DNA from 3 places in the Streptomyces sp. NBC_00223 genome. Region 2 is predicted to be linked to each of the others. Evidence: riboswitches for the same ligand, from Rfam matches in the RefSeq annotation. Region 2 holds a riboswitch; each other region holds the start of a gene.

Region 1 (10,280 bases), 1.0 Mb from region 2:
CTTGCCGAGGTGGACGATCGCGTCGGCGCCGAAGGTGTTCTCCAGCCAGCGGTACGCGGCCATGTAGTGGTGCGACGGCGGCATGTCGGGGTCGTGGTAGATCGCGATCGGGTTCTCGCCGAAGCCGCGCGGCGGCTGGATCATGATGACGACGTTGCCGAACCGCAGCGACGCGAGCACGATGTCGTCGCCGTCGAGGTAGAGCGAGCCGGGCGGCTCACCCCAGTGCTCCAGCATGCCGGCGCGCAACTCCTCGTCCAGCGTGCCGAACCACTTCCGGTAGTCCGCCAGCGGGACGCGCGCGGGCGCGGCCGACAACTGCTCCTCCGTCAGCCACTCCACGTCGTGGCCGCCGGCCGCGATCAGCCGGTGGATCAACTCGTCGCCGTCCGAGGGGTATTCACCGGTGACATATCCGGCGTCCCGCAGGGCGTGCAGGAGTTGGACGGCGGAGGCGGGGGTGTCGAGGCCGACCGCGTTGCCGACCCGGGAGTGCTTGGTCGGGTAGGCGGTGAAGACCAGGGCGAGGCGCTTGTCGGCGTTCGGCTTGTGCTTCAGCGCCGCGTGGCGGACAGCGATGGCGGCGACCCGCGCGGCCCGCTCGGGGTCGGCGACGTACACCGGGACGTCGCCGTCCGCGCCGGTCTCCTTGAAGGAGAAGGGCACGGTGATCAGCCGGCCGTCGAACTCCGGGATCGCGACCTGCATCGCCGCGTCCATCGGGGACAGCGCGGCGTCCGACTCCTGCCAGGTCTTGCGGGAGGAGGTCAGGCACAGGCCCTGGAGGATCGGCACGTCCAGGTCGGCGAGGGCGCCGATGTCCCACGCCTCGTCGTCGCCGCCCGCGCTCGCCTCCGAGGCGACGGTGCCGCCCGAGGCGAGCACGGTCATCACGATCGCGTCGGCCCGCGCGAGCAGTTCGTACAGGCCGTCGTTCGCGCTACGGAGGGAACCGCAGTACACCGCAAGCGCGTTGGCGCCCTTGGCCTCGATCGCGTCGCACAGTGTCTCCACGAAGCCGGTGTTCCCGGAGAGTTCGTGCGCGCGGTAGAAGAGGACCGCGACGGTCGGCCGGCCGTCGACGTGCCGGTCCCCGTACGAGCCGTGCAGGCCGTACTCCGGCATCCGCCGCGGCGCCTCGAAGCCCTCGCCGCTCATCAGCACGGTGTCGGACAGGAAGCGGGCCAGCTCCGTGAGGTTCGCCGGGCCGCCCTCGACCAGGTAGCGCAGCGACTCCGCGACGATGCCCGCGGGGACCGACGACATCGCCATCAGCTCCGCGTCCGGCACGGACTCCCCGCCGAGCAGCACGGTCGGGACACCGGAGGCGGCCAGCGCCGCCAGCCCCTCCTCCCAGATCCGGCGGCCGCCCAGCAGCCGTACGACGGCCAGGTCCGCGCCGTCCAGCAGCGCGGGCAGGTCGAGCGCGGCGTCGACCCGGGACGGGTTGCCGACGCGGTACGTGACCGTGTCGGTGGCCGCCGCGCGGGCCGCGAGCAGGTCGGTGTCCGCGGTGGACAGCAGCAGAACGGTCGTCATGGCGCTCCCGGGGCAAGGAAGGGGAGTCCGGCGGGCGCGCCGTCCTCGATGAGCCGCAACAGGGCGGTGGTGTCCAGGTGTTCGTCGATCAGATCGCCGAGCAGGTCGAGCTGTTCTTCACGCAGCGCGCCGAACTCCGTGTCGGGCGCGGGGACGAAGCGGCGGCCCGCGGCGGCGGCGACCTCGCGCAGGAACGCCCGGCGGAAACCGTCGCTCTCCAGCGAGCCGTGCCAGTGGGTGCCCCAGACCGCGCCGACGCGGCAGCCGTCGAGGAACTCCTCGTCGCCGCCGCGGACTTCGGCCACGCCGTGGTGGATCTCGTAGCCGATGACGGGCTCGCCGTACGCGGTACCCGACGGGCGGGCCAGCGTCTTCGCGGCGGCGAACCTGATCCGTACGGGCAGCAGGCCGAGGCCCGCGACCGTGCCCGCGCGGGACTCGATCTCGTCGTCGATGCGTTCGGCGAGCATCTGGAAGCCGCCGCAGATGCCGAGCACGGGCCGGCCTTCCGCGGCCCGGCGGGCGACGGCGTCCGCGAGGCCCCGTTCGCGCAGCCACTCCAGCGCCCGTACGGTGCCGCGGGTGCCCGGCAGGACCACGAGATCCGCGTCGGCCAGCTCCTGCGGGCGGTCCACGAACCGTACGACGACGCCGGGTTCGGCGGCGAGCGCGTCCACGTCGGTGAAGTTCGACATCAGCGGGACGGCCGCGACGGCGACCCGCAGCAGGTCCTCGCCGTACGGCTGCGCGACCGTCGACTCGCGTACGGCGCCGCGCATCGACACGCGCAGGCCGTCCTCCTCGTCGATGCCGAGGCCGTGCGTGTACGGCAGGACGCCGAGCGTCGGGCGGCCGGTCAGCGTGCGGAGCATGTCCAGGCCGGGCTGGAGGAGCGTCGGGTCGCCGCGGAACTTGTTCACGACGTAGCCCGCGATCAGGGCCTGGTCCTCCGGGCTGAGCAGCGCCGTCGTACCGAAGAAGGACGCGAAGACGCCGCCGCGGTCGATGTCGCCGACCACGAGGGTGGGCAGGTTCGCGCGGCGGGCCACGGCCATGTTGACGATGTCCGTACGGCGCAGATTGATCTCGGCGGGGCTGCCGGCGCCCTCGCAGATCACGGCGTCGTACGTGGCACCGAGTTCTTCCAGGCACCCGACGACGGTGTCCAGCAACTCCCGCTGGCGGCCGCCGTGGTAGCCCCTGGCGCTCATCTCGCCGACGGGTTTGCCGAGGACGACGACCTGGCTGCTGCGGTCGCTGCCCGGTTTGAGCAGGACGGGGTTCATCAGCGCGGACGGCTCCACGCGGGCGGCCTGCGCCTGCATGGCCTGGGCGCGGCCGATTTCGGCGCCGTCGCGGGTCACGAAGGAGTTCAGCGACATGTTCTGGCCCTTGAAGGGGGCCGTGCGGATGCCGTTGCGGACGAGCCAGCGGCAGATGCCGGCGACGACGACGCTTTTGCCGGCGTCGGAGGTGGTGCCGGCGACAAGCACGCCTCTCACCGGCCCCTCTCCTTCTGGTTCCGGGCCACGCCGGCCCCGATCTTCTCCGCCGCAGCGGCGGCTGCGCCGAGGCGTGTACGGGTGAGGCGTTCACCCATGTCCGCCGCGGCGGCGCGGAGCCACGATGTGCCGTTCCGGCGGTGTGTGGACGGCCTTGTGGGCTGGGCGGGGCTTGGCACCGCCGGGCCGGTTGGTTCCGCGTCCCGCCGTTGCGGCGGGTTCAGGGGTGCGGTGTTGCTCCCAGGCATGGGGGGTGTATGGGTGTGGCGTTCACCCATGTACGGCGTGGTGGCGCGGAGCCAGGATGTGGACGCTCGCGCGGCCCGCGGAGGGCTTGGCACCGCCGGGCCGGTTGGTCCCGCGTCCCGCCGTCGCGGCGGGTTGGGGGGTGCGCCGTTGCTCGCGGCTGAGGGTGTTGCGTGGGTGAGGCGTTCACCTATGTCCGGCGCGGTGGCGCGGAGCCGGGATGTGGACGCTCGCGCGGCCCGCGGCGGGTTGGGGAGGGCGGCGGACGTCAGGAGGGTGGTGGTGAGGGTCAGGGCGTTGATGCGGCGGGAGAGGCGGATCGCGCGGGCGATGTCCGCCGGGCGCGGGGGCGCGAACTCCCCGCCGAGGACGGGCCGGTGCTCGACCCGGCCGCCGTACGCCAGCTCACCGCCGAGGCGGACCCGCAGCGCCCCCGCGAACGCCGCCTCGACCGGCCCCGCGTTGGGGCTCGGATGCCGCTTCCCGTCCCGCCGCCATGTGCGCCACGCGCACCCCGGCGCCGGCCCGGCCAGCACCGCGAGCGCGGCGGTCAGCCGCGCCCCGGGCCAGCCGACCACGTCGTCGAGCCGCGCCGACGCCCAGCCGAAGCGCGCGTAGCGGGCCGAGCGATGCCCGACCATCGCGTCGAGCGTGTTGACGGCCCGGAAGCCGACCAGCCCGGGCACCCCGCAGAGCCCGCCCCAGACCAGCGCCCCGACCACCGCGTCCGACGTGTTCTCGGCGACCGACTCGACCACCGCGCGGGCGATCCCGTCCGCGTCGAGCGCCTGCGGGTCCCGCCCGCACAGCCGCGGCAGCAGGGCCCGCGCGCCCTCGATGTCTCCGGCCTCCAGCGCCGCCGCGATCCCCCGCGCCTCCCGGGCCAGCGACGTACCGCCCAGTACCGACCAGGTCGCGGCCGCGGTGAGCCCGACATTGGCGAGCGACGCCGCGGAGGACCGTACGGCCGCCCGCCGCGCCAGCGCCGCCGCGCCGACCGTCCCGCCGACGCACAGCGCGGTGAAGACCGCGCCCGTACCCCGGTCGTCGCGCCACAGCCGCCGTTCCAGCGCCCCCGCCGCACGCCCGAAGGCCGCGACGGGATGGCCCCTGCGGGGGTCGCCCGCGACGAGGTCGGCGAGGAAACCGAGCGTGACGCCGTACGCGAACTCGCGATCGGCCCGCATCAGTTCAGCCCGCCACCGCACGGCGGGCAGACGCCGAGCAGGCAGGCGTCGAGCGGCCCGGCGCCCAGTGGCCGAGCGCCCAGCGGAAACACACCAAGACGTACGCACAACGGACGCGCTCGCGTGCCGGGCATGACGAAGTCCTCACTCAGGGTCCGCGCCCTGGTTCGACGTGACCGGCGGTGAGAGTCTCCTGGCTCCCGGATCTACGCACTCCCGGTCTTCCAACCGGCAAACCCGGCCGTGACGTACGGGGTTGGGAGTGCACTCCCCGGTGACAGTGGCGGGACCGCGCCGGATTCGCACCGGACTTCCTCTCCTGCCGCCGTATGGCTCCCGGCAGTCCACCACGTGCGGGATACCCCGTCAACTCACCGCTGACCTGGGACGACGGAGTGTGGTGAGGTCCACACTCCGCCGTCGGAGCCCCCGCGCCCGGAGAGCCGAAGCCCCCGTGCCCGGGGGAGCGTTCAGGAGACGATCAGCGCGATGCCGTACGCGACGGCGGCCGTACACGCGGCGAAACATAGGTACCCGCCGGTCCGGCTGAGCGCGGCCGCGCCACCGGGCCCGCGCCGGGACGTGCCGACGATGCCGAGCGTGAAGACGCCGACCAGTCCGATCGTGGACAGAAGGGTGACGGTGAAGACCGTGCCGAGGGCATGCCAGTCGATGTTCATGGGGTGTCCTTGGGGTCCGTGGCGGCGGTCAGGCCGCGGAGGAGGCCGGAGGCGGCGGGGTGACGGCGGCGATGGCCGCGGTGACCGCGCCCTGCGGCTCGGCGGGACGGTCGAGCCGGGCCTCCAGCTGGGCTTCGATGTCCGCGGCCGATACGACGGCGGCACCTGCGGCACCGGTTTCAGGGTCGTCGTTGACATTGGCGTGGGTGACCGGCCTGCGCCGCGACGCGGCGCGGATCGCCGCGCACACCGCGAGTCCGAGGACCGCGACCGTGGCGATGCCCCACGTGCCCTGGTCGGCCAGCAGGGCCGCGCCCGCCGCGACCAGACCGGCGGCCGGCAGTGTCAGCGCCCAGGCGGCGACCATCCGCCCGGCCGTGCTCCAGCGCACCACCGCGCCCTTGCGGCCCAGCCCCGCGCCCATCACGGAACCGGAGCAGACCTGCGTGGTGGACAGCGCGAAGCCGAGGTGGGAGGAGGCCAGGATGGTCGCCGCGGCGCTGGTCTGCGCGGCGAAGCCCTGCTGGGGTTCGATGTCGGTGATGCCGCGGCCGATCGTACGGATGATCCGCCAGCCGCCGAGGTAGGTGCCCAGCGCTATGGCGCTGCCCGCCGAGACGATGACCCACAGCGGCGGGTCGGCGTGCGGGGCGACGACGCCGCCGGTGATGAGCGCGAGGGTGATGACGCCCATGGTCTTCTGCGCGTCGTTGGTGCCGTGCGCGAGGGAGACCAGGGCGGCCGAGGCGATCTGCCCGGCCCGGTAGCCGTGGGAGGTGGCCTTCGGATCGGCGTTGCGGCCGATCCGGTAGGTGAGTCGGGTGGCGAGGGTCGAGGCGAGGCCGGCCACGAGCGGCGCGGCCAGCGCGGGTATCAGGACCTTGGTGACGACCGCGTCGCCGTTGACCCCGTGGGTGCCGACGGAGACGAGGGTGGCGCCGATCAGACCGCCGAAGAGGGCGTGCGAGGAACTGGACGGCAGTCCGGCCAGCCACGTCAGCAGATTCCAGATGATCGCGCCCACCAGCCCGGCGAAGATCACCTCCGGCTTGATCCCGGCGGACTCGTCGACGATGCCGCCGGAGATCGTCTTGGCGACCTCCACGGACAGGAAGGCGCCGACGAGGTTGAGCGCGGCGGACATCGCCACCGCGGTCTTGGGTTTGAGTGCGCCGGTCGAGATGGTGGTTGCCATTGCGTTGGCGGTGTCGTGGAAACCGTTCGTGAAGTCGAACACGAGAGCGGTGGCGATCACGATTCCGATCAGGAGCGTGATGTGTTCCATAGACCCAGGCAATCGTTCGATCGGACAGTGGCCAGGCGACCGTACGGATCATTGGTGAACGGAAGATGAACTGGCGGCGGACTCACGGTGCCGACGTGAATCACCGGTGAACGGGCCCGCAAAAGTTACAGGGTGTAACCAAGGAGAAAGGGGCTCACAAGTGTGTGACGCCATAAAGAGTGCCTGGTCAGAAGTGGTGGACACGGCCCGCCGTACGGTCGCCGACGGCCTCGTCGTGGGCACGTCAGGCAACGTCTCGGCCCGGGTCGGCGACCTCGTCCTCGTCACCCCGACCGGCGTCCCGTACGACCGGCTCGGCCCGGAAGACGTCGTCGCCGTCGAACTCGGCACCGGACGCCAGGTGCGCGGCGACCTCGGACCCACCAGCGAACTCCCCACCCACCTGGCCCTCTACCGCGCCGCCCCGGCCGCCCGCGCCGTCGTCCACACCCACGCCCCGCACGCCACCGCCGTCTCCACCCTCGTCGGCAAGCTCCCCAACATCCACTACGCGGCCGCCGCCCTCGGCGGCCAGATCCTCGTCGCCGACTACGCCCTTTACGGCACCGACGAGCTGGCCCGCGCCGTGCTGCGCGCCCTGCGCGACGGCCGCACCGGCTGTCTGATGCGCAACCACGGCGCCCTGACCTACGGCGACACCCTCGACCAGGCCTACGAGCGCACCGCGCAGCTGGAGTGGCTGTGCCGGGTGTGGCTGCTCGCCCGGTCCGCCACGGACGCCGGCTCGCCGCGCACCCTGTCCGGCCGCGAGATGAACCGGGCCGCGGACAAGTACCGGGGCTACGGGCAGCCGGGCCGGTAGCCCGCGGCCCGCCGGGAACGACACCCCGGCGTCACCCGCTCGCCCGCCTCCCCTCGCCGCGCCCCCGCCCGGCGCCCACACTGGAAGGACGATGCGCCTTCGAAACGCGGCGGCCCTCGCGGCCGCCTCCGTGGTGGGTGCCGGTACGGCCGCGCTGGCGGCCGGCCGGTACGGGTCCGGCTTCGCCCTCAGGCCGTCCCTCGCGGGCCCCGCCCCCGAGGGCCTGATCACCGCGCGGGACATCACCCGCGACCGCGTCACCCTCACCCGCACCGACGCCTCCGCCCGCCCGGGCGTGTGGGGCCTGACCGGCATCGGCGTGCACGCCACCGTCGGCCGGGTGACCGGGCGTACCGAGCGGACGGTCACCCGCGAACTGCTCCGCGTCGGCAAGGGCACGCTCACCGAGGGCGGCTTCGTCCGGATCACCCCGCAGGCGTACGCCGGCGACCCCGGCAGCGCGTTCGGCCTGGACTTCACCGAACGCGAGGTGCCCGGCGAACTCGGGCCGCTGCCCGCCTGGTACCTGCCCGGCCTCCGCCCCACCTGGGTGATCTGCGTGCACGGCCTGGGCGCGGGGCGCGAGCGGGCGCTCAATCTGCTGCCCGCCCTGAACCGCTTCCGCTTCCCCCAGCTCGTCGTCTCCTACCGCAACGACCCCGGCGCCCCCGCGTCCCCCGACGGCATCGGCCACCTCGGCGACACCGAGTGGCACGACCTGGACGCCGCCATGCGCCACGCGGTCGACTCCGGCGCCCACCGGATCATCCTGTACGGCTGGTCGACCGGCGCCACGATGGCCCTGCACGCCTTCCGGCACTCCCCGGTACGGGACAAGGTGGCCGGCCTGGTGCTGGACTCCCCGGTGCTCGACTGGCGCTTCACCGTCGGCGCCGCCGCCAAGTCCCGCGGGCTGCCGGGGGCGTTGGTGCCGCTGGCGGTCCGCGCCGCCGAGGGCCGTACCGGACCGGTCGCGGCCCACCGCGGCGAGCCGGCCGCGACCGGCGAGCTCACCGTGCCCACCCTGGTCGTGCACGGCCCCGACGACACCCTCGCCCCCTGGGACGACTCGCGCGCCCTGGTCGATCGCCAGCCGGGCGCGGTGTCCCTGCACACCGTCCCCGGCGCGCCGCACGCGGCGATGTGGAACGTGAACCCGGCGACGTACGAGGAAACGTTGCGCCGCTTTCTGACCCCGCTCATGTGAGCACCCTGGCAAGAGGCGGTACGGAAACGTTGACAAGCCGGTTGACCTGCGGTTTCCCCTGTCGTGACGACAAGCGCCGACCGGTGTCGTACGACCCGCGGTACGCCTCGTGCGGCGGTCGCGCGGACGCCCGTTTGGGAATATGGGCGCTCAGCGGAGAGACTGATCAGGTGACGTCCCGTATCCCGCGAGACACTCCGCTCCGCCTCGTCCCCCGCCGGCCGCTCACCGCCGCCCGCAGGACCGCCACGACGCGGAGGTCCAGACCTCCGCGCCCCCCTGAGGGCACGCCGTCCGTGCCCGAACTCGCCCGGCTCGCCCGGACCGAACTCGCAGCCGCCGTACGGCTCGCCCGCTGGGCCGGCACCGGCCCCGGTATGGCGGGACCGACCGGCATACTGCCCGACACGACCGTCCAGGAGGCCGCGGAAGCACTGGATCTGACGCCGGGTCAGATCCGTACGGCCTGGGACCGGGCCCGGCTCGCCGGGCTGATCGAGCTGCACGGCGGGGCCGCCCGCCCCGGCTGGCGGCTGCGCGCCTGGGACAGCGACGACACCGCCGTCCTGCGCGGCTGGGTCGCCCTCTTCGACGCCTGGTCGCTCGCCCACCCCTTCCTGCCGGGCGGCACGACCGGCCCCGATCCGGCGCTCGTCGCCGAAGTCATCGAGGCCGCGCCGCAGTTGCTCTCCTTCCTGCACCTCTCGCAGGACCCGGTGCCGATCGACACCCTGCTCGACCTGCTCCGCCAGCGGGTCGCCGAACTGCGCACCGAGCGCCACGAACCGCCCGCCGACGGCGCCGACGACCCGCTGCCCGCCCTGCTCGACTGGACCCTGGACGCCGCCGCCCTCGTCGGCGCCCTGCGTCCGCGCGACCCCCAGCGGCCCGACGAGGTGGCGCTCACCGCGCTCGGCAGCTGGGCGGTCTGGGTCAAGCTGGAGCAGATCTGCGTCGCGGCCCAGGGCCCGGCCGGGCACATGGAACAGTCCGCCGAGACCATGCTGCGCGCCTGCGCCGGGCTCTCCCCGGGCCCCGCCCGCGCCGAGTACCGGGCCTGGCTGGCCGCCCGCCCGGTCGCCCCGGCCGTCGCCGAACTCCTGGAGACCGCGCGCGGCGACGACGCCCTGCTGCGCGGACTGGCCTTCGAGGCGCTGCGCGTGGTCGGCAACCCGGCCGAGTCCGCGGTCAGGGCCGCCGTCACCGAGTCGACGCTGCGCCCGTACGCCGTGCTGTGGCTGGCCGAACTCGGCGGCGAGGACCCGGACACCGCCACCGGGCTGCTCACCCGCGAGGAGGCCACCTGGCTGTGGATCGACACGGCCGCGGCCGTCGCCGACCACGGCGAGGACCATCTGCTGGTCAGTCATCTGGAGACCGCCGTACAGGGTTCGGTCCCGGGGCTGCTCGAAGAGGTCCGTACGGTCGGCCACCCGCGCACCGTGCAGGTGCTGGTCGCGCTCGCCGCCGCGCACCCCGACCCCGCGCTGGCCAAGGCGATGCGCAGGGCGGCGTTCCAGGTCCACACCGGGGAGGCGTGACGCGGGTAGCCGGCCACCGGCCCCCGCCGCACCGGCCGTACGGCATGTGACCCTGTGCGGGCCTCCGCCGTACGGGCGCGCACGCGTGAAGATACGGGACGAGGCCGGGCCGGGCGCTTCGGCGCCCGTGCGCGGCAAACCGGTTGCGTGCCGCCAGTAGACTGGTCCGCATGGCAGTTTTCCTCCTCGATTAGCCGCGGCGTACGACCTCGACGCCCACCCGACCGTCGTCCGGACCGCGGGCCCCTCCGCCGTCCGTATCGCCCTGGA
Region 2 (10,280 bases):
CAGGCTCCAGGACTTCAGGATGGTGGCCAGGGCGAGCGTGATGTTCATGACGGAGAAGTCGCCGCCGATGCACTTGCGGTGGCCGGTGCCGAAGGGGAGCAGCGTCCCGGCGCGCTCGGCCTTCGCCCGGGTCCTGCCGTCACCGTCCCAGCGGCCCGGATCGAAGTGCTCCGGGTCCGGGAACAGATCCGGGCGGTGATGCAGCACATACGGGCTGATCAGGATGTCCGCGCCGGCGGGGACCCGGTGGCCGGCCAGGTCCGTTTCGGCCACGGTGACGCGGCTGAACATCCAGGCGGCCGGGCTGATCCGGAAGGTCTCGGTGACGACGCTCCGCAGGGAGTGCAGCTGCGGCAGGTCGCCGTGGCGCGCGGTGTCCCCGTCGCAGACGCTGCCGACCTCCGCCGCGACCGACGCCTCCAGGGCGGGATCGAGCGACAGATAGTGCAGGGCCCAGGCCAGCATGGCGGCGGTGGTGCCGATGCCGGCGATGAACATCGTCATCACCTGCTCCCGGATCTCCTGGTCGCTCAGCGCGTCGCCGGCGCCGTCGCGGGCCAGGAGCATCGACAGCAGGTCGCCGTGGTCCGGTGTCTCCCGGCGGTACGCGGCGATCGTCTCGTCGATCCGTGCGTACAGGGCCAGTCGGGCCCGCTCGTAGCGGCGGTTCGCGGGCAGCGGCAGACGGGCCATGCCCGGGGCCACCATCCGCAGGAAGGCGCCGCTGACCAGCGTGTCGACATGTCCCAGCGTCTCCCGCGCCAGGTCCGCGCTGTCCTGCCCGCCGGAGAACCAGGAGGCGAACATCGTGGAGACGGTGATCCGCATCGCCAGTTCCTGCATCACCCGGTGGGCGTCCAGCACCTGCCCGTCGCGCCACGGCTCCGTGACCGCCGTGATCTCGCGGCTGACCAGCTCGCTGTAGCGGACGAGCTGCCGGGGGCTGAACGCGGGCTGCGTCAGCCGGCGCAGCCTGCTGTGCTTGGCGTTGGGGCAGGTGGCCAGACCGTCGCCGAAGAAGACCGCGATGTTCTCGAAGAAGGGGCCGCCCTTGTCGAACCGGCGGCGCTCGCGGATCAGCACCTGGGAGGCCAGTTCGGGGCTGCACACCACGTAGGTCGGTCGGCTGCCGAGACGGATCTCGACCAGGTCGCCGTGCGCGGGAAGGGAGTTCAGAAACCGCGTGGGGCCGGTCAGCAACTGGCGCAGATGGCCGAGCACCGGCAGGCCGCCCGGCACGCGGGGGATGGTCCGTGTCATCGAGTCGTCAGGCTCCGGCGGTCATGAGCAGCGCGGACGCCCACTCGGGCAGGGTGCGATGGGACTGGTTGCGGGTGGAGGTCTGCTCCCACACGTAGTCGCCGACGACCCAGTCGTGGATGACGTCGGCGTACTCCAGCACGGCCGCGCCCTGTGCGGCGTTCAGATGCCGCAGCAGCCGGGGGAGGGCTTCGGCCTCCAGCGTCACCAACTGGTCCACCTTCTCCTGGCCCAGCGCCGAGGCCCGGGCCAGCGCCTCCGGGCGCGTGCACGCCCGGGTGCGCTCGATGATGTGGATCGCGTTGTGCAGACCCGTGACGTCCTCGTGCGAGGTGGACATCGAGTCGTTCCTGATCGCCACCAGGTCGGCGCCCAACTGCCGCATCCGCGCCAGGTACGGGTGGTGCCACACGGCGGGCGGCACCTCGACGCCGCCCCACTTCTCGGCCAGGTCGTTCTGCCCGTACGCGCAGGTGGTCGCCGCCCGCAGCTGGAAGTACTCCTCCAGATCGACGTACGCGTTCCCGTCGAGGCGGTCGACCGCCTCCGTCAGCTGGGAGGAGAAGTACGACTCCCAGTGGTGGGCCAGACGCCCGCGCAGCGACGCCGACATCCCCCGCGTCATCCGGCGCCACAGATCCGCGAACGCCCTGACCGTGGGCGCCTGGTAGAGCTCGGGCCCCGAGATGCCGTGCACGATCCCGATCAGCGCGTCGCAGACCTGGTGCACCCGCCGGGGATCACGCCCGATGTCACCGTCCAACTGGTCGTCGAAGGGCAGGAAGTACCACCCCATCATCTGCGCGGCGACGCAGCAGTCCTCGGCATCGGCCTTCGGGTAGAAGTACGCGGCGACCTCCGCCAGCCGCCACTCGACGAAGTCCTCGACCCCCTGCTCGCCGTGCAGCAGACCGTGCCCCCGCATCCACGCGATCGCGCTCTCCCGAGCCTGGTCGAGATGCGGGTTGACCCTGAGCGGCCATGGCGTGCTGAAAACAGCCCCTGGTTGCGTCACGTACGCTTGCCCTTCGTTGCGGTACCTAACGCTGAGATGATCATTCGCAACCGAAGGTGACGCAATGCGCCGGGCCGCTGTTTCACCCGATCGGTTCGCTCGCGGGCGAGCGGCTGACGTGACTGGGGGCCGTGCAGGGGCTGTTGGCCGTCGAGTCGGCCCGGTGCCCGGGCGGGACGCCGCCCCGGGGGCGGGGGCGGCCGGATGGCACGGGCGCGGCCGGGAGGGACGCGGAACACGTCCCTCCCGGCCGTCGGGGGGTCAGGAGGCGGGCAGTTCCGCGCGGACCGTGCAGGCCGCGGTGACCAGGTTTTCCAGGGACGCGCGTGTCTCGGGCCAGGCGCGGGTCTTGAGGCCGCAGTCGGGGTTGACCCACAGCCGCTCGGCGGGGATGCCCTCAAGTCCGTTGCGCAGCAGGGCCGTCACCTCGTGCGTGTCGGGCACGCGCGGGGAGTGGATGTCGTAGACGCCGGGTCCGACCTCGCGGGGGTAGCCGTGGGCGGCGAGTTCGTGGGCGACCTGCATGTGGGAGCGGGCGGCTTCCAGGCTGATGACGTCGGCGTCGAGGTCGTCGATTGCCTGCACGATGTCGCCGAACTCGGCGTAGCACATGTGCGTGTGGATCTGGGTGTCCGCGCGTACCCCGCCGGTGGCGAGCCGGAACGCCTCGGTGGCCCAGGCGAGGTACGCGGGCCGGTCGGCGGCGCGCAGGGGCAGGGTTTCGCGCAGGGCGGGTTCGTCGACCTGGATGACGGCGGTGCCTGCGGCCTCCAGGTCGGCGACCTCGTCGCGCAGCGCGAGGGCGACCTGCCGGGCGGTGTCGGCGAGCGGCTGGTCGTCGCGGACGAAGGACCAGGCGAGCATGGTGACAGGGCCGGTGAGCATGCCCTTGACCGGGCGGTCGGTGAGCGATTGTGCGTAGGAGGTCCAGCGGACCGTCATGGGCTCGGGGCGGGAGATGTCGCCGGCCAGGATCGGCGGGCGGACGTAGCGGGTGCCGTAGGACTGGACCCACCCGTGCCGGGTGGCGAGGTAGCCGGTGAGCTGTTCGGCGAAGTACTGGACCATGTCGCTGCGTTCGGGCTCGCCGTGCACCAGGACGTCCAGCCCGGTCTTCTCCTGGAAGGAGACGACCTCGGCGATCTCGGCGGCGATCCGCTCCTCGTACCCGGCGGTGTCGATCCGCCCGGCCCGCAGGTCGGCGCGGGCGGCGCGCAGGTCGCCGGTCTGCGGGAAGGAGCCGATGGTGGTCGTCGGCAGCAGTGGCAGCCCCAGGCGGGCGCGCTGGGCGGTGGCGCGTTCGGCGTACGGCTGCGGCCTGCGGGTCTCCGCCTCGGTGACGGCGGCGGCGCGGGCCCGTACGGCGGGGTCGCGGGTGAGCGCGGAGGCCGTACGGGAGGCGAGGTCCGCGCGGTTGGCGGCGAGCCGGGCGGCGACGGTGTCGGTGCCCTGGGCGAGCCCCTGGGCCAGCGTGACGACCTCGGCGGTCTTCTGCCGGGCGAAGGCCAGCCAGCGGGTGACCTGCGGGTCGAGCCCGCTCTCCGCGCCGAGGTCGAGCGGCACGTGCAGCAGCGAGCAGGACGGCGCCACGTCCACCCGGTCTGCCAGGCCCAGCAGGGTGGCCAGTGTGGACAGCGACTTCTCCAGGTCGTTGATCCAGATGTTGCGGCCGTCCACGACGCCCGCGACCAGGCGCTTGCCGGGCAGCCCGCCGACGGCGGCGAGGTCGTCGAGATTGGCGGCGGCCGGGCCGGTGAAGTCCAGCGCCAGGCCCTCGACGGGGGCCTTGGCCAGCACCGGCAGCGCCTCGCCCAGCCGGTCGAAGTAGGACGCCACCAGCAGCTTCGGCCGGTCGGTGAGCGCCCCCAGATCGCCGTAGACGCGCGCCACGGCGTCCAGCACGGCAGGCGGCTGGTCCTGGACAAGCGCGGGCTCGTCCAACTGCGCCCACTGCGCGCCGGCGGCCCGCAGATCGGCCAGCACCTCGGCGTAGACCGGCAGCAGCCGGTCCAGCAGGGTCAGCGGTTCGAAGTCGGCGGCCACACCGGGGGCGGGCTTGGCGAGCAGGAGATACGTGACCGGGCCGACGAGCACCGGCCGGGCGGTGTGACCGAGCGCGAGGGCTTCCTTCAGCTCGGCGACCTGCTTGGACGGGTCGGCGGTGAAGACGGTGCCGGGGCCCAACTCGGGGACGAGGTAGTGGTAGTTGGTGTCGAACCACTTGGTCATCTCCAGCGGCGCCACCTCCTGCGTACCGCGGGCCATCGCGAAGTAGCCGTCCAGCGGGTCGGCCGCGACCGCGGCTCGGTGCCGGGCGGGCACGGCACCGACCATGACGGTGGTGTCCAGGACATGGTCGTAGTACGAGAAGTCGCCGGTGGGCAGTTCATCGACACCGGCGTCGGCCAGCTGCCGCCAGTTGGCGCGGCGCAGCTCGGCCGCGGTCTCCCGGAGGGCGTCGGCGGTGACCCGGCCCTTCCAGTACCCCTCGATGGCCTTCTTCAGTTCCCGCTGCTGTCCCTGGCGGGGGTAGCCGTACACGGTGGGCCGTGCTGCCGCGGCTGCGGACTTCGCTGTCACGGAAATCTCCTTCGCGAGATGTCTCCTGGCATCCCGGCGACGGGACGCGAGCGCGAAGGGTGACGGACCGGACGGACCGGCAGCACGCCCTGGGCGCGCCCGTTCCGCCGATATGTACGCCGACCCGCCCACGAGGTCACCGGGATTTCCGCACGCGATCGGTCGCGTACGGGCAACGGGCAGGTCTTCGGACTCGCGGGCGCGTCCGGCTTCGTGCCGGACACCTACTGGCCGTCGCTTCCCAGATCCGCGGTCCGGATCCAGTGCGTATGACGGCGGTCGTTCCCACTCACCGCTGCGGGGCAGTCCCGGATTCCCACCGGGTTCCCTCTTGCGACGCGCCTGCCTGGCGGACAGGGCGAACCAGCTGCACCGGCCAGGTTAGAGGGCGGGCCACTTCCCGGGCGCCGCTGTTCACATGTCGGGACATGACGTGGGACACAGGTCCGGTTCCCCGGCGGAGTCCGGGACCGGCCCGGAACGCCCGGAACGAAGGAGGTGAAAGCGGGGCACGGGCCAAGTCCGCGGGCAGTCGGCGCACGCCGTCCGAGCGGAGGAACGTCACGGTCCGCCCCGGCACGGCGATCGGACCGTCACAAGACCCCCCGATCGCCGGACGTCCTGCCCAACTCACCGCCGGAGTCCCCATTCCGACGTCACCAGGGCCGAATTCGAGGCCGGCGGAGAGCGGACCAAGGCCGACTTCATGGCCGCGAAGGCCGAATTCGAAGCAGCCGGGGATCGGGCCGTAGCTGTCCGCCGAGCCCTGCTCGCCGACGGATACACCTTGCCCACTGCCCCCGCTACGGCGCAGCAGAGCTGACGGTCAACGACCAAGCGGTTTCGGTTGCGGTCGCGGACGCCCGTGTCCTCGGCCGGGCGGGCCGCCTTATCCGGCGGGCGGTGTGGGGGTGTTCGGCTGCGGCGGTCGCCGGATCGGCCGAGGACTTCACGTTCTGCCTGCGGGCGGTCGCCGGCTCCCTCCGCGACTCCCCGACCTGACGCCCACGCCGTCGGCGGCTGTTTCGCCAGGGGAAATCGGCTGAGTCGGGCGAGACTTCACTGACAGGCGGCGGGATACGTGTGGGGTATCTTCGGTTGGCGCTCGCGGCGTGAGCCGGGCGTCCTGGGCTGATCCGCCTCGCAACGGGCGTCTGTTCGAAGGGGGTTCCGGGTGGAGATTTCCGTCGATGTCACCCCTCATGGGATTCCGGTGATCGGTCCCCTGATCATGCTGGCCGTGATGATCGCGGTTGTCGCGGAGGTGGTCGTACGGGGAACCGGCAGCAGACTTGAGTTCATTGCACCGGTCGGGTTTCTGATCATATGTGCGGGAATCATGGCAGCGCTTCTCTGGCTGGCGATCTCCGGATGCCTCGTGGCGGCAGCAGGGCTGGGTGTGAGCAAATACCTCAGGTGGCGTCGGTGAACAGCGTCGGAGCCGGGTCGTTGTGATGAGCCATCGTCCACGGCGCGGATCGCCGGCCTGCTCGGCGCGCTGCCTCACGCGGGCCGCCGAGTCGCTGTTCGGCGGCCCTCGGCGTCGTCGCGGACGGCTTCGGCGATGGCTTCGGGGTCGAGGCGCCCCTCGTACCCCGGCTCGCGGATGGCCACCGACGGGTCCCCGGCCCCGGCCCGTATCCGATTCTGCCCACCGCGGGCAGCGGGTCCTGTGTCCTCGGACGGCTCCGGCCGAATTCCTTACGGGAGACGGTCGGAGCCGTCCGAAGAACGATGAGGGGACGGTCGTCGGTCGACGGAATTGATTCAGCCGAGGACGTTGGTCAGGGGGCCGTAGCCCTCGCCCTGCATATCGATGTAGTCGATGGCGTCACCGAGGTCGGATACGGGCACTGTCCAGCTGTAGTTGTATCCGTTGACCGTGGGCGGGAAGCCGGCGACGGCCCGCAGCGGCCCTCGCCGCTCAGCGCACGCCGCCGTGCCCGGCCGCACGAATCCGGTGGCCCAAGGCTCCGGTGGTCCGTAGCGTGTGCGGCATGCCGACGTCCGTCCTGTACTGCCATGATCCGTTGAACTCTCGACGTGTGGACGAACACTTCGCGGCGGAAGCACACGAGGTGCGGGCCCGTGGCGGGGCGGTCGGGCTGGTCGACCACGACGCGCTGCTGCGGGGGGACGTACAGCGGGCTGTCGCGCACGTACCGGCCGGGCTGGGGAGTGCCTGGTATCGAGGTTGGATGATCCCCGGCGGTCGATACGCCGAATTGGCCGAGGCGCTGAGCCGACGCGGCATCGAACTGCTCGTCACTCCGGAGGAATACCGGGCCGCTCACGAACTGCCGGGCTGGTACCCGATGTTCGTCGACATCACGCCCGCGAGCGCGTGGCGTCCCACCGAACCCGGGGAGATCCTGGCCGCCGAGGACCTGGCTGTCCTCGCCGGGCCGTTGCCGCCGGGCCCGGGAATCGTGAAGGACTACGTCAAATCCCGCAAGCACGAGTGGGACCAGGCGTGCTTCATCCCCGATCTCGCCGACGCGGTCGGACTGACACGTGTCGTGCGGCGCTTCGTGGAACTGCAGGAGGAGTTCCTGGTCGGCGGGGTCGTTCTGCGCGGCTTCGAGACGTTCTCGAAGCCGGAGTCCGTCGCGGCCGAAGTACGCGTGTGGTGGCTGAACGGCGAACCCAGGTTGCTCACCCCCCACCCGGACAGCCCGTTCGAGCGTGGGCCGGTGCCCGACCTCGACCACATCGGGCCCGCGGTGCGGCGGCTGGGATGCCGGTTCGTCACCACCGACGTGGCCCTCCGCTCGGACGGGGTGTGGCGGGTCGTCGAAGTCGGTGACGGTCAAGTCAGCGACCTGCACCCGTCGAGCGGTCGAGGCGAGCTGGCCGCTCTGCTGGTCGGTCCGTAGCACGCGCGGAAGCGGCCCCGCGCAGCCGTCACCTCCCCTGAACGGGCCCGGCCCCCGGCTCAATGGGCCGCTTGGCTGATCGCGCCTGTTCACGGCGGTACGGGCGTGTGGCGTGGCCGGGTACGGCGGGGACGCGGAGGGACACTTGGGCCCGTACCGCGCGCCGCACCTTCGGAGCTGTGATGAGACGCATCCCTGCGACGGCCTCGTACGCCGCCGCCCTGCCGCTGAGCGGCTGTTCCCGCAGTACGTCCTCCGCCGCGAGCGGTGCGTCCTCCGCCGGGAGGTCCGCAGGCGCACTCGGCACCCTTGTCGAGCACGCCATGGGCAAGCAGGTCGGGAGCTGACCGGCTCCCACGCCGAGAGGCGACCGCCCCGCCGCCCCGCCGTACGCGCGGTGACGGTCGGGCTCGGCATCCTGCTGCCGATCGCGGTCGGCGTCGGCATCTACGTCTTCGGCGAGCAGCACACCCCCGACTACAACAGCGGCCTGTACGGGCAGCACGGCAACGACGCGGTGGACCTCAAGGCGCGCCTCGGCAGCGCCCTGCTCTGCCTGGCCCTGATCCAGCTGGGCCTGGCCCTGTGGATGTACGGCCGCCTGCCCGGAGTGCGCGCCGCCCCGCGCCCGGTCCGCCTCGGGCACCGGGCCCTGGGCTTCTTCGCCTTCCTGTTCTCCCTGCCGATCTCCTACCACTGCCTGGTCACCTACGGCATCGAGACCAGCAGCGCGCGGGTGGCGATCCACTCCGTGGCCGGCTGCGCGTTCTACGGCGCCTTCGTGGCCAAGGTGCTGGTGGTGCGCTCCCGCCGGCTGCCGGGCTGGCTGCTGCCGGTCATGGGGTCACTGCTCGTCATTGGCATCGCCCTGCTGTGGTACACCGCCGGACTGTGGGTGCTCAACGGAGACTCCGTACCGGGCCTGTCCTCCACCTGACGTGTCGTCAGGCACGTCGACCGCCCGGCACCGGCCTGTCGCCGTCCCCGAGCCCTGTCCGCCGCACCGCCCCCGGGACCCTGCCGCCCGCGCGCAACCCCCTCTTCAGGCGAGGCCGTTGACCAACGCACCGAAGACCCCCGGCAGTCGTGCGGCGGTGGGGACGATCCGCCCGGCCAGCAGCGGGTTGGCGCGCACCCGCAGCAGTCCCGCCGTCAGCGCGCGGTGCCGCCGTGACATCGCCCGCCAGGCACGGTCGTACTCCTCGGGCCGGTCGGCGAGCACGCAGCGCACCAAGTGGGCGGCGGCCCGCAGCGCGAGGGAGACGCCTTCGCCGGTGAGCGCGTCGACGTAGCCGGCCGCGTCCCCGACCAGCAGCACCCGCCCCAGCACCCGGCCGCGTACCGGCTGCCGCAGCGGACCGGCGCCGCGCGCGGGGGTCGCGGCGACGGCCGGCAATCGCGCGGCCAGGTGCGGGAACGCGCCGAGCTGGCGGTCGAAGGGCGCCCGCTCGCAGGTCAGCAGGGCGACGCCCACCAACCGCGGCCCGACCGGGGTGACATACGCCTCCGCCCGGCCGGACCAGTGGACCTCCACGCAGTCCGTCCAGGGCGCCACCGCGAAATGCCGCCGCAGACCGTAGCGGGCCGTCGCGCGGTCCGGCGGGCCGGTCAGACCGAGGGCCCGCCGTACCGGCGAGTGCAGCCCGTCGGCGGCCGCCAGGTAGCGCGCGGTGATCCCGGCGGCGTGCACCCGGTCGGCCTCCTGGCGTACCTCGCCCACCCGCAGCGGCAGCACCGGCACCCCCAGGCGCGCGGCCTGCTCGGCGAGCGCCGCGTGCAGCTCGGTACGGCGCACCCCGCGGCCCGGCCCTGCCCGGAAGTACGCCTCGGCCTGGTGCCGGCCGTCCACGTACCGGATGCCGCGCAGCGGGCGGCCGCCGACCAGTACGCCGAGGTCGGCCAGCGCGGCGACCGCCCCCGGCATCAGGCCCTCGCCGCACGCCTTGTCCACCGGCCCGGGCCGCGGCTCGGCCACCACCACCTCAAGTCCGGCCCGGGCGGCGTGGATCGCGGTGGCCAGCCCGGCCGGGCCGCCACCGGCCACCAGCAGGTCGATCACGGCGCCCCCACCGGGGCCGGGGCGGCCGGCAGGGCCCGCAGCGCGCTGTTCTCGCAGCGCAACCGGACGGCGAGCAGCGCCAGGTTCAGCAGCGTGAAGCACAGCGCGGTGATCCAGCACCCCTGTACCAGCGGCAGCGCGGCCCCTTCGACCACCACGGCGAGGTAGTTGGGGTGGTTCATCAGCCGGTACGGGCCGCCGCCGACCAGCGGCAGCCCCGGCACCACGATCACCCGGGTGTTCCAGCGCGGTCCCAGCGTGCGGATGCACCACCACCGCAGCGCCTGCGCGCCCAGCGCGAGCATCAGCATCGGCACCCCGAGCGCGGGGACGAACACCCGCCCGCCCCACCAGGTCTCCGCCAGGCACCCGGCCAGCAGCGCGGTGTGCAGGGCGACCATCACCGGGTAGTGGCCGCGACCGTACTCGGTGCCGCCGCGGGCCAGGCTCCAGACGGCGTTGCGCCGCGCCACCACCAGCTCCGCCAGCC
Region 3 (10,280 bases), 160 kb from region 2:
CGGTCGGCCAGTTCCTCGTCCAGCGGCCCGGCGAGCAGGATCTCGTCGGCCGTGCCGAGGTACGCCCCCCAGTAGATGTGCAGGCCCTGCCCGGTGAAACGTCCGAAGGTCTGACGCGCGTCGAGCATCACCACCACGTCGTCCACCCCCGCGGGCAGTCCGCCGTCGGCCAGCCGCCGCCCGGTGGTGATCTGCACCGGACGCCCGACCTGGTTCAGGCCCGTGCGGTGCCGGGCGACGAGCGTCGAGACGCTGCTGACGCCGGGCACGACGCTCCACCCGAAGGCGACGGCGCCGCGCGCGTGCACGTCCTCCAGGATGCCCAGCGTGCTGTCGTACAGCGCGGGGTCGCCCCACACCAGGAACGCCCCGCACTCGCCGTCGGCCAGTTCCTCGGTGATCAGCCGCTCGTAGATGTCGGCCCGGCGCCGCCGCCAGTCGTCCACCGCCGGTACGTACGCCGCCGAGGCCGCCGTACGGTCCCGCTCGGGGTCGCGCGCGACGACCACCCGGTGCGAGCGGGTGGCGTGGCGTTCCAGGATCAGCGCGCGCAGTGCCGCCAGGTCGGACTTCTCCTCGCCCTTGTCGAGCAGGAAGAAGACATCCGTGTCGCCGAGCGCCCGTACCGCCTGGAGGGTCAGCTGGTCCGGGTCGCCCGCCCCGATGCCGATGACCCGGATCTGTTTCACGGTCGGATCCGTGGTCTGATCCGCAGTCGGTTTCACGGTCGGATCCGCCGTCGGTTTCACGGTCGGATCCGCCGTCGGTTTCACGGTCGGTGAGTCTGGCACGGCGGCCCTTCGGGTCGGACGGACTGGTTCACCGCGGCTCACCGCAGCGCGCAGTCGCCGCACAGGGCGCCCTTGCGGTCCGGTGCGGCGCGGTAGATCAGACAGCAGCTGCGGCGCCGGAAGGAGCCGTCGGGCGCGGTGGAACTCTCGCCGGCCAGCGGTGGGCGGGCCAGCAGGAGGGCGGCCAGCGCGCGGGCGGGCCCGGCCGCCTCGGGCCGGGCTCGGGCGATCATGGCGGCGGCGCTGTTGACGGCGGAGACGGTGTTGCCGCGCGCGATGTGCGCGGAGACCGCGAAAGCGGCGGCCAGTTCCTCCAGCGGCCCGGCCAGCAGCTCCGCGGCCAGCACGCCGGCCAGCCGTTCGGGCGTACCGGCCTCCCCCACCGCGTCCGCGGGCAGCGACAGGGGTACGGGCCCGCCGAGCACGGGCTGCCAGCGCACGTCGCCGAGGCCGAAGACCAGCGGCCGCCCGTACAGCGCGGCGGCGGCCAGCGCGGGCGACACCAGCCGTGCGGCCAGGCCGAGATGGGCGACGGAGGCGGCGACCCGGAGCTCGACGGCCTCGGGCCGCTGTCCCCCGGCGGCGGCGAGCCTGGCCCCGACCTCGGCCGTCCGCTCGTCGAGCAGTGACCGGGTCACCGGCTGCCAGGGCCCGGCCGGCGGCGACCCGGGCGGGTGGAGGTCCAGGGCGAAGAACGGCCCGAGCGCGGTGACCCCTTCGGCCACCGCGCCCGGTTCCCGGCGGTCGTCCGGGGCGGGAGGGGTCATGCCGGCACGGGGGCCGGCTCCCGCGTGGACGGGGTGTCCGGACGCGGCTTGAGCAGCCGTTCGGCCTGCGGCGCGAAGAGCAGCCCGATGGCGGACCAGAGCAGCAGTTGCGCGCCGACGGAGTAGAAGCGGAACGAGAAGAGCACATCGGCCGGGAAGCCCGGGTAGACGATGGTGCCCTTGCCGTCGGTCAGCGGCAGCGGGGTCTCGGTGGCGTGGTTGCCGAACTCCCGCTTGTTGACGGCCAGATGGCCCAGCGACGGCAGGAGCAGCATGACCACGCCGATGGCGACGACGAAGGCGCCCGCCGCCAGCAGGGTGGCGTTCCAGTTGCCGAAGCGCGCCTGGAGCCGCTTGCCGAGCCAGACCGCGCCGGCCAGGAAGGCGATCGAGCAGACCACCATGATCAGATAGAGGCCGCTGCGGGCCCTGATGGTCTCCTCGTGGCCGATCGCGGGCGGGTTGGCCGGGTACTTGAGGAACGGCACCAGGTACATGCCGAGGAAGCCGCCGCCCGCGACGAGCAGCGACAGATTGCGGGCCCGCAGGCCCCCGACCCGGCCCAGGCACACGGCGTAGGCCACGGCGAACAGCGCGCCCATCGCCATGCCGAAGACGATCATGCCGACGCCGATGCCGACATCCGCCTGGACGGTCCGGCTGAACAGGTCCGGGTCCGCGGCCCCCGCGGGAAGTCCGGCCGCCTTGTCCAGCGCGGCCTGCGCGGCGTCACGGCCGCTCTCGTAGTCGATGGCCTTGCCGATCAGCGGCTCGGCGAAGACGCGGGCGAAGAGGAAGGCGAGCAGCCCGGCGACTGCGCCGGCGAGGACGCCGCGCAGTATGAGCTTCTTTTCCATGTCGAGTTGTCCGTACGTAGAGGTGCCGGGGCGTCAGTGGCAGGGGAAGCCGAGGAAGTGACGCGCGTCGTGGACGAACTCGTGGATGTGCATGTCGTTGCCGAACACCGAGACGGCACCCTGGTCGACACCGATGAAGTAGTAGGCGGCGAGCGCGAGGACCGCGGTGCCGACCAGCCGGAGTACGGACTTCGAGACCGGCAGGACGACCGGTGTGGCCGCCGGGCGCGAGGGGGAAATGCTGCTCAAGGTGAGCCCTCCTTAGGGGATCGTGCGTCCCTGTTCCATGGGCGTCGTGACGGGTGGCTGTCTGACTCGCCCGCCGCCTGGCGGCGGGGGGCTCACAGTGGCGCGACCGTGCCGGATTCCCACCGGCTTCCCCACACCATCACTACGTCAAGGAGCGTAGGGCTGCCTGTTCAGGGCGTCAATCAGGGCGAACGTCAATCCGCCGGGCGTTCCGACCAGTTGTGACCAAGCTCTCCCGCCGGGCCGGCCCCGCGCCCGCGCGCCCGGCGCACCACCGTTGTCCACAGCCGCACGGGTGACACCCGCGCTATTGCGAGTAAATTGCAACTAGTACATTGCCGCAGTCAGCGCCGCACGCCGTCAGCACGGAGGACCAAACCATGACCAGCACCGCCGAGGCACCGGCCGGTACCGCCGCGTCCCGCTGGAGACGGATATCGGGATCGATGAGCAGGTCCGAGTGGAGCAGGCTCGGCGGCATGGCCGCGTTCATCGTGGCACTGCACGTGATCGGCTGGTTCACGCTGGTGGCGGTCGTGGCCCCCGAGCACTACAGCCTCGGCACGAAGTCCTTCGGCATCGGCATCGGCGTCACCGCGTACACGCTCGGTATGCGGCACGCCTTCGACGCCGACCACATCGCGGCGATCGACAACACCACGCGCAAGCTGATGGGCGAGGGCAAGCGCCCGCTGTCGGTGGGCTTCTGGTTCTCCCTCGGTCACTCCAGCATCGTCTTCGCCCTGGCGCTCCTGCTGTCGCTGGGCGTCAAGGCGCTGGCCAACCCGGTCGAGGACGACAACTCGCAGCTGCACAACGTCACCGGCTGGATCGGCACCACCGTCTCGGGCACGTTCCTGTACGTCATCGCGTTCCTCAACCTGCTGATCCTGGCCGGGATCTGGAAGGTCTTCCGGCAGATGCGCCAGGGCGACTTCGACGAGGCCGCGCTGGAGGAGCAGCTCAACAACCGCGGGTTCATGAACCGGTTGCTCGGCCGGCTGATGAAGTCGATCACCAAGCCGTGGCAGATGTACCCGCTGGGGCTGCTGTTCGGCCTGGGCTTCGACACCGCCACCGAGATCGCGCTGCTGGTGCTCGCGGGCTCCGGCGCCGCCTCCGGGCTGCCCTGGTACGCGATCCTGTGCCTGCCGGTGCTGTTCGCGGCGGGTATGTCGCTGCTGGACACCATCGACGGCTCGTTCATGAACTTCGCCTACGAGTGGGCCTTCTCCAAGCCCGTCCGCAAGGTGTACTACAACCTGACGATCACCGGTCTGTCGGTCGCGGTCGCGCTGATCATCGGCACGGTGGAACTGCTGGGCCTGATCGGTGAGAAGGCCAAGCTGCACGGCGCCTTCTGGGACTGGGTCGGCGGCCTGGATCTGAACATCGTCGGGTATGTGATCGTCGGCCTGTTCTTCGGCACCTGGGCGATCGCCTTCGCGGTGTGGAGGTTCGGCAACATCGAGGAGAAGTGGTCCGCCGGGCTGCGGCCCGCGGAGCAGCAGGACTGAACCCCGAGCCCCGGCACGGCGGCAAGGGGCGGCTCCCGGCGCGGGGGCCGCCCCTTTCGCCCGCGCGGAGGTCAGCGGGCCGCGCGCGTCCCGGTCACGACCGTCGCGTACAGCCCGTCGTCGCTCACCACGCGCGGCCGCAGTCCGGCGGCTTCGACGACCCCGGCAGCGAGGGCGGCCTGCCGCTCGCTGGTCTCGAAGAGCAGTGAGCCGCCCGGCGCCAGCCAGCCGGGCGCCCCGGCGGCCACCCGGCGCAGCACGTCGAGCCCGTCGGGGCCGCCGTCGAGCGCGATCAGCGCCTCGTGCTCCCGGGCCTCCGGCGGCAGAAAGCCGACGTCCCCTGTGGGCACGTAGGGCACGTTGGCGGCGAGCACGTCGACGCGCCCGCGCAGGTCCGCGGGCAGCGGGTCGAACAGGTCGCCCTCGTGGACCCGCCCGCCCGCGGCGCCGACGTTGCGGCGGGCGCAGCGCACCGCGGCCGGGTCGAGGTCGGCGGCGTGCAGTTCGACCCGGCCCAGGGCCGCGGCGAGCGCCACGCCGACCGCGCCCGAGCCGCAGCACAGGTCCAGGACGACGGCTCCGGGGCGGCCGAGCCGGGCCGCCTCCCGGACCAGGAGTTCGGTACGGCGGCGGGGTACGAAGACCCCGGGGTCCACGGCGATCCGCAGTCCGCCGAACTCGGCCCAGCCGATGACGTGTTCCAGCGGCAGACCGGCGGCGCGCCGCTCGACCATGGCGGCGAGTTCGCCCGGGGTGCGGGCGGCGGCGGTGAGCAGCCGCGCCTCGTCCTCGGCGAAGACGCAGCCGGCCGCGCGCAGGGTGGCGACGAGAACCGGTTCGGACGGTTGTGATGCGATTTCCGACATGAGAGCCTTTCGGGAAGCCTGCGGGAGCTCCCCGGCGTCGATCGGCGGCCGCGCCGTCAGTCCGCGCGGCCGTGGGGCGGGAGCGCCCGTCGTGTGCTGGGGGTAATCGGTCCCACCTCCTCCGGTTCGTCCGCGCTGCCGTACCCGGCGCACGCGCGGTGCCGATGGGCTTCAACCTACCCCACCGGCGGGGCCGCCGGGCCTGTCCCGCCCGTCCGCCGGGGCCTCGCCGCGCCTTCTCCGCGTGCCCCGCACTGAACCGCAATGTAACGGTTAAGCATCAGCGCTGAATCAGTCCCTTTACCGACCAACAACCCAATGCAATAGTGCGGTCGTTCCGCTACTGAATCGCTTAAGTAACCGCGCTGCGCGACTCGTCCCCTCCTGGACTCGCTCGGACGGATGTCGTGAAACGGAGATGGTGCACATGAAGCGCAAGGTACTGGCCGGTTCGCTGCTCGCCACCATGGCGCTGCTGGCGACGGCCTGCGGCGGTGGCGGAGGCTCGTCGTCGAGCGGTGAGTCGGCCTCCTCACCCACCGATCCCGCCAAGGTGACCGGTGACGTCAAGGTCCTCACCCAGCGCACGGACCTGGTGCAGGACGGCACGATGAAGAAGTACGCCGCCGAGTTCAACAAGATCTACCCGAAGGTGCACGTGACCTTCGAGGGCATCACCGACTACGAGGGCGAAGTCAAGATCCGCATGAACACGTCGAACTACGGCGACGTGCTCATGATCCCCGCGGTCATCAAGCAGGACGACTACCCGAAGTTCTTCGCGTCGCTGGGCAGCGCCGCGGACCTCAGCAAGCAGTACACCTTCACCGACAAGGCGACGGTGGACGGCAAGGTCTACGGCATCGCCAACTTCACCAACGCCAACGGCTTCGTCTACAACAAGAAGGTCTGGGAGCAGGCCGGCATCACCACCTGGCCGACCACGCCGGACGAGTTCATCAGCGACCTCAAGGCGATCAAGGCCAAGACGTCCGCCACGCCGTACTACACCAACTACAAGGACGGCTGGCCGCTCACCGCCTGGTCCAGCGTGGTCGGCGCGGTCTCCTGCGACCCGAAGGCCAATGACGAGCTGGCCACCGAGCCCGACCCGTGGAAGGCCGGAAGCGACCTCAACGTCGGCGACACGCTGCTCTACAACATCGTGCACGACAAGCTCTCCGAGGAGGACCCGACCACCACGAACTGGGAGAACTCCAAGGGCCTGCTCGCCACCGGCAAGATCAGCTCGATGTGGCTCGGCTCCTGGGCGATCGTCCAGATGCAGGACGCCGCGAAGAAGGCCGGCCAGGACCCGTCCGAGATCGGCTACATGCCCTTCCCCAGCCAGGTCGACGGCAAGTTCTGCTCCCCGATCGCCCCTGACTACCAGGAAGCGGTGAGCATCCACTCCAAGCACAAGGCGGCCGCCCGCGCCTGGATCGACTGGTTCACCGACAAGTCGGGTTATGTGCAGACCAACCAGGCCGTCCCCTCGCTCAAGGGCGCGCCGCTGCCCAGCTCGCTGAAGCCGTTCAGTGACGCGGGCGTGAAGCTGGTCGAGGTCTCCCAGGCCAAGAACGCCGAGGTCAACAACATCGACAACCAGTCCGAGGTCGGTCTGACCAAGCCGGACTACCGCCAGCACCTGATCGACGTGGCCAGGGGCGCGGCCGGCGGCGACCTCGACGGGGTCTTCACGTCGCTGAGCAAGAAGTGGGCCGAAGCACAGAAGACCGCGGGCCTGTGACCCGGGCGCGGGTGTGGCGGCTCGTCACGCCATGGATGTTCCTGGCCGTACCGCTCGCCCTCCTGATCACGTTCACCTATGTCCCGGTCGCGAACATGATCTCGGACAGTTTCACCGACTGGGACGGGGTGAGCCCGGACAAGAACTTCGTGGGCTCCAAGAACTACGTCGAGCTCTTCACCCGCCCCGAACTCTTCCAGGTCTTCTTCGTCAGCCTGTACTACCTGGTGGCGTCGGTGGTGCAGATCACGCTGGCGCTGTACTTCGCCACCGTGCTGAGCTTCAACCTGAAGTTCAGGAACCTCTTCAAGGGGATCCTGTTCTTCCCCTACCTGATCAACGGTGTCGCCGTCGGCTTCGTCTTCCTGTACTTCTTCCAGCCCGGCGGCACCCTCGACTCGGTACTGAGCCTGTTCGGGGCGCACGGCCACCACTTCTGGCTGGGCAGCGGGCGGATGGCCAACACCTCGCTGTCCGGGGTGTCGGTGTGGCGGTTCATGGGCCTGAACTTCGTGCTGTTCCTCGGGGCGATCCAGTCCATCCCCGGGGAGCTGTACGAGGCCTCGGAGCTGGACGGCGCCAACCGCTGGCAGCAGTTCCGGCACATCATCGCGCCGGGTATCCGGCCGGTGCTGAGCCTGAGCGTGATCCTGGCGATCTCGGGGTCGCTGTCCGTCTTCGAGATCCCGTACATCATGACCGGCGGCGCGGCCGGCACCCAGACGTTCGTCATCCAGACGGTGAAGCTGGCCTTCCAGTTCAACAAGATGGGTCTCGCCTCGGCGTCGGCCGTCGCGTTGCTGGTCATCATTCTGCTGGTCACCTGGCTGCAACGGCTGCTGGTGCCCGACGAGAGGACCGACCTCGTATGACCTCGACGCTCGTCCCGCCGCCGGGCGCGAAGACGCGGGACCTCTCCGAGCAGGACCGTTCGGCGCACACGCGCCGGACGGTCGCCAGGACCCTGACGTACGTCTCGCTCGTGGCGGCCTCCGTGGTGATGCTGCTGCCGCTGTTCGCGGTGTTCCTCACCTCGCTCAAGACCTCGCGTGAGCTGGCGCAGGACGGCGGCGCGCTGTCGCTGCCGCACAACTGGCTCAACTACCACAACTACGTGACGGCGTTCCGCGACGGGAAGATGCTCTCGGCGTTCTGGAACACGTCGTTCATCCTGCTCTTCTCGATCACCGGGACCGTGCTCATCGGCTCGATGGCGGCCTACGCCATCGACCGGTACCACTTCCGGATGCGCCGCCCGGTGGTGGCGCTCTTCCTGATCGGCACGCTGGTGCCCAGCGTCACCACCCAGGTGGCGACCTTCCGGATCATCAACGACTTCGGGCTGTTCGACTCCCGCTGGGCGCCGATCCTGCTCTACACGGGCACGGACATCGTCTCGATCTACATCTTCCTGCAGTTCATCCGGGGCATCCCGGTGTCCCTGGACGAGGCGGCGCGGATCGACGGGGCGAACTCGTTCACCATCTACTGGCGGATCATCCTGCCGCTGCTCAAGCCCGCCATCGCCACGGTCGTGATCATCAAGGGGATCACCGTCTACAACGACTTCTACATCCCCTTCCTCTACATGCCCTCGGAGAACCTGGGCACGATCTCGACCTCGCTCTTCCGCTTCAAGGGCCCCTACGGCGCCCACTGGGAGGACATCTCGGCCGGCGCGATCCTGGTGATCGTGCCGACGCTGGTGATCTTCCTGTTCCTCCAGCGGTTCATCTACAACGGCTTCACCCAGGGCGCGACGAAGTAGCCGTCACGTCCCCGGACCGCGACAGCACTGCCCCGCCGGCGCTCAGGCCGGCGGGGCGGTGCTGTTGCGGGGGACGAGCACGGGTGTGGCGACCGGGCCCTGCCGCGGCTGCTCGCCGCCGAGGACCGCCAGCAGCCGGCGGGCCACCTCGGCGCCGAAGCCGTACACGTCGTGGCTCATCGCCGACAGCTGCGGCCGGGTGAGCTGGCACAGCTGCGAGTCGTCCCAGGCCAGCAGGGAGATGTCCCGGGGCACCGACAGACCCATCTCGTCGGCCACGGACAGCCCGGCGACCGCCATCAGGTCGTTGTCGTAGAGGATGGCGGTGGGCCGCACGGGGGCGGCGAGCAGGGTACGGGTGGCGCGGGCGCCCTGGCCGCCGGAGAAGTCGGTGACGACGCTGCGGCCCTGTTCCAGGCCCAGTTCGCGCACGGTCTCCTCGAAGGCGGCGGTTCTGATGGCGGTGTGGCCGAGCACGGCGGCGCCGCCGACCCGGGCGATCCTGCGGTGGCCGAGCGCGGCCAGATACCGTACGGCGTCGGAGACGGCCGCCGCGTCGTCGGTCCAGGCGGCGGGCACCGGCCCGGTCAGCGAGGGGTGGCCGACGGCGACCGCGGGCATGCCCAGCGAGCCGATCGCGGGAACACGCGGGTCGTCCTGGCGGAAGTCGACCAGGATCGAGCCCGAGACCTGCCGGGAGCGCCACCACGCCTGCTGGACGGCGATCTCCTCGTCCACGTCGCGGACCAGCCGCAGCAGCAGCGCGCTGTCGTGGTCGGCGAGCACGCTCTCGATGCCGGAGATGAACTCCATGTAGAAGGGTTCGAGGCCGAGCATCCGGGCCGGCCGGGCGATGACCAGGCCGATGGTGTCGACCCGGGTGCCGGACAGGGCGCGCGCGTTGAGGCTGGGCGCCCAGCCGAGCCGGCCGGCGGCGTCGAGGATCCGTGCCCGGGTGGCCTGCGAGACGCCGGGGCGCCCGTTGAACGCCATGGACACCGCCCCCTTGGACACCCCCGCGAGCGCGGCGACGTCCTTGATGGTGGGGCGGTGTCCCGGGTCCTGGGCCGGTTCGCTCACCGGCCGCCGTCCGGGCCGGACAGCTGCCCGGCGGCGCCGGCCGCCGAGCCGACCGCGGTGTTGACGGTGTACAGGGCGGCGGACACGGAGTCCGGGTTCGGCCGGTCCCAGCCGCGTACGGTGATCGTCGCGCTCTCCCCCGGCAGCAGCGTGATCAGCCCCCGGTCGGCGGCGGCCGACGGGCTCAGCCGGTCCGCCTGGAGCAGCAGGTCGCGCAGCAGGGAGCGGGCGGTGACGGTGACCTCGGTGGTGTCGCCGCCGGCCGTCACCGAGACGTCCCAGCGCGGCGCCGGATAGGCGAAGTCCTTGTCCGGTACGGCGAACCACAGTCCGCGCAGACCGTCGGCCTCGACGGTCAGGAACTCCTTGTCGCTGCCGGCCGCGGGCAGCACCCGCTCCGGTACGGGAAGGTCGGCGACCGTCCGGGAGGCCGCGGTGAACGGCTGCCGTGCCTCGGCAAGCACAGTGCCGTCCACCGCGACCCTGCGCAGGACCGCCGTGCCCGACCAGTCCCGCGCGCTCTGGTTGACCAGCGCCGCGACGAGCCCGCCGGGGCGCTGCTGCACGGTGACGAGCCGGTCGGCGTAGAGCCGCTTCAGCTCGTGGTAGAGCGGCTTCTCGCGCTCGTCACCGTC

The links. Region 2 has a riboswitch for cobalamin ahead of metE (5-methyltetrahydropteroyltriglutamate--homocysteine S-methyltransferase). Riboswitches for the same ligand answer to the same signal wherever they lie in the genome.
Region 1: linked by a shared signal. The riboswitch ahead of OHA30_RS28605 (cobalamin biosynthesis protein) and the one ahead of metE (5-methyltetrahydropteroyltriglutamate--homocysteine S-methyltransferase) in region 2 are both predicted to bind cobalamin.
Region 3: linked by a shared signal. The riboswitch ahead of OHA30_RS33465 (CbtB domain-containing protein) and the one ahead of metE (5-methyltetrahydropteroyltriglutamate--homocysteine S-methyltransferase) in region 2 are both predicted to bind cobalamin.

The regions. Positions count from the first base shown of each region.
Region 1 covers NZ_CP108109.1:6,706,705-6,716,984, forward strand. Annotated here, with positions in the region: gene cobN (cobaltochelatase subunit CobN) at 1-1,539, opposite strand, end outside; gene OHA30_RS28600 (cobyric acid synthase) at 1,536-3,041, opposite strand; partial or broken gene OHA30_RS28605 (cobalamin biosynthesis protein) at 3,488-4,474, opposite strand; cobalamin riboswitch at 4,642-4,838, opposite strand; gene OHA30_RS28610 (hypothetical protein) at 4,945-5,154, opposite strand; gene OHA30_RS28615 (inorganic phosphate transporter) at 5,183-6,439, opposite strand; gene OHA30_RS28620 (class II aldolase/adducin family protein) at 6,600-7,262, shown strand; gene OHA30_RS28625 (alpha/beta hydrolase) at 7,354-8,469, shown strand; gene OHA30_RS28630 (hypothetical protein) at 8,640-10,010, shown strand.
Region 2 covers NZ_CP108109.1:7,704,435-7,714,714, forward strand. Annotated here, with positions in the region: gene OHA30_RS32705 (cytochrome P450) at 1-1,260, opposite strand, end outside; gene OHA30_RS32710 (terpene synthase family protein) at 1,268-2,275, opposite strand; gene metE (5-methyltetrahydropteroyltriglutamate--homocysteine S-methyltransferase) at 2,537-4,855, opposite strand; cobalamin riboswitch at 5,017-5,238, opposite strand; gene OHA30_RS32720 (hypothetical protein) at 6,030-6,284, shown strand; gene OHA30_RS32725 (hypothetical protein) at 6,623-6,808, opposite strand; gene OHA30_RS32730 (ATP-grasp domain-containing protein) at 6,853-7,731, shown strand; gene OHA30_RS32735 (hypothetical protein) at 7,914-8,078, shown strand; gene OHA30_RS32740 (DUF6529 family protein) at 8,129-8,668, shown strand; gene OHA30_RS32745 (NAD(P)/FAD-dependent oxidoreductase) at 8,774-9,790, opposite strand; gene OHA30_RS32750 (isoprenylcysteine carboxyl methyltransferase family protein) at 9,787-10,280, opposite strand, start outside.
Region 3 covers NZ_CP108109.1:7,862,309-7,872,588, reverse strand. Annotated here, with positions in the region: gene cobF (precorrin-6A synthase (deacetylating)) at 1-689, opposite strand, end outside; gene OHA30_RS33475 ((2Fe-2S)-binding protein) at 830-1,558, opposite strand; gene OHA30_RS33470 (CbtA family protein) at 1,555-2,415, opposite strand; gene OHA30_RS33465 (CbtB domain-containing protein) at 2,449-2,664, opposite strand; cobalamin riboswitch at 2,699-2,820, opposite strand; gene OHA30_RS33460 (HoxN/HupN/NixA family nickel/cobalt transporter) at 3,111-4,181, shown strand; gene OHA30_RS33455 (putative protein N(5)-glutamine methyltransferase) at 4,253-5,047, opposite strand; gene OHA30_RS33450 (ABC transporter substrate-binding protein) at 5,475-6,797, shown strand; gene OHA30_RS33445 (carbohydrate ABC transporter permease) at 6,764-7,669, shown strand; gene OHA30_RS33440 (carbohydrate ABC transporter permease) at 7,666-8,565, shown strand; gene OHA30_RS33435 (LacI family DNA-binding transcriptional regulator) at 8,608-9,645, opposite strand; gene OHA30_RS33430 (glycoside hydrolase family 2 protein) at 9,642-10,280, opposite strand, start outside.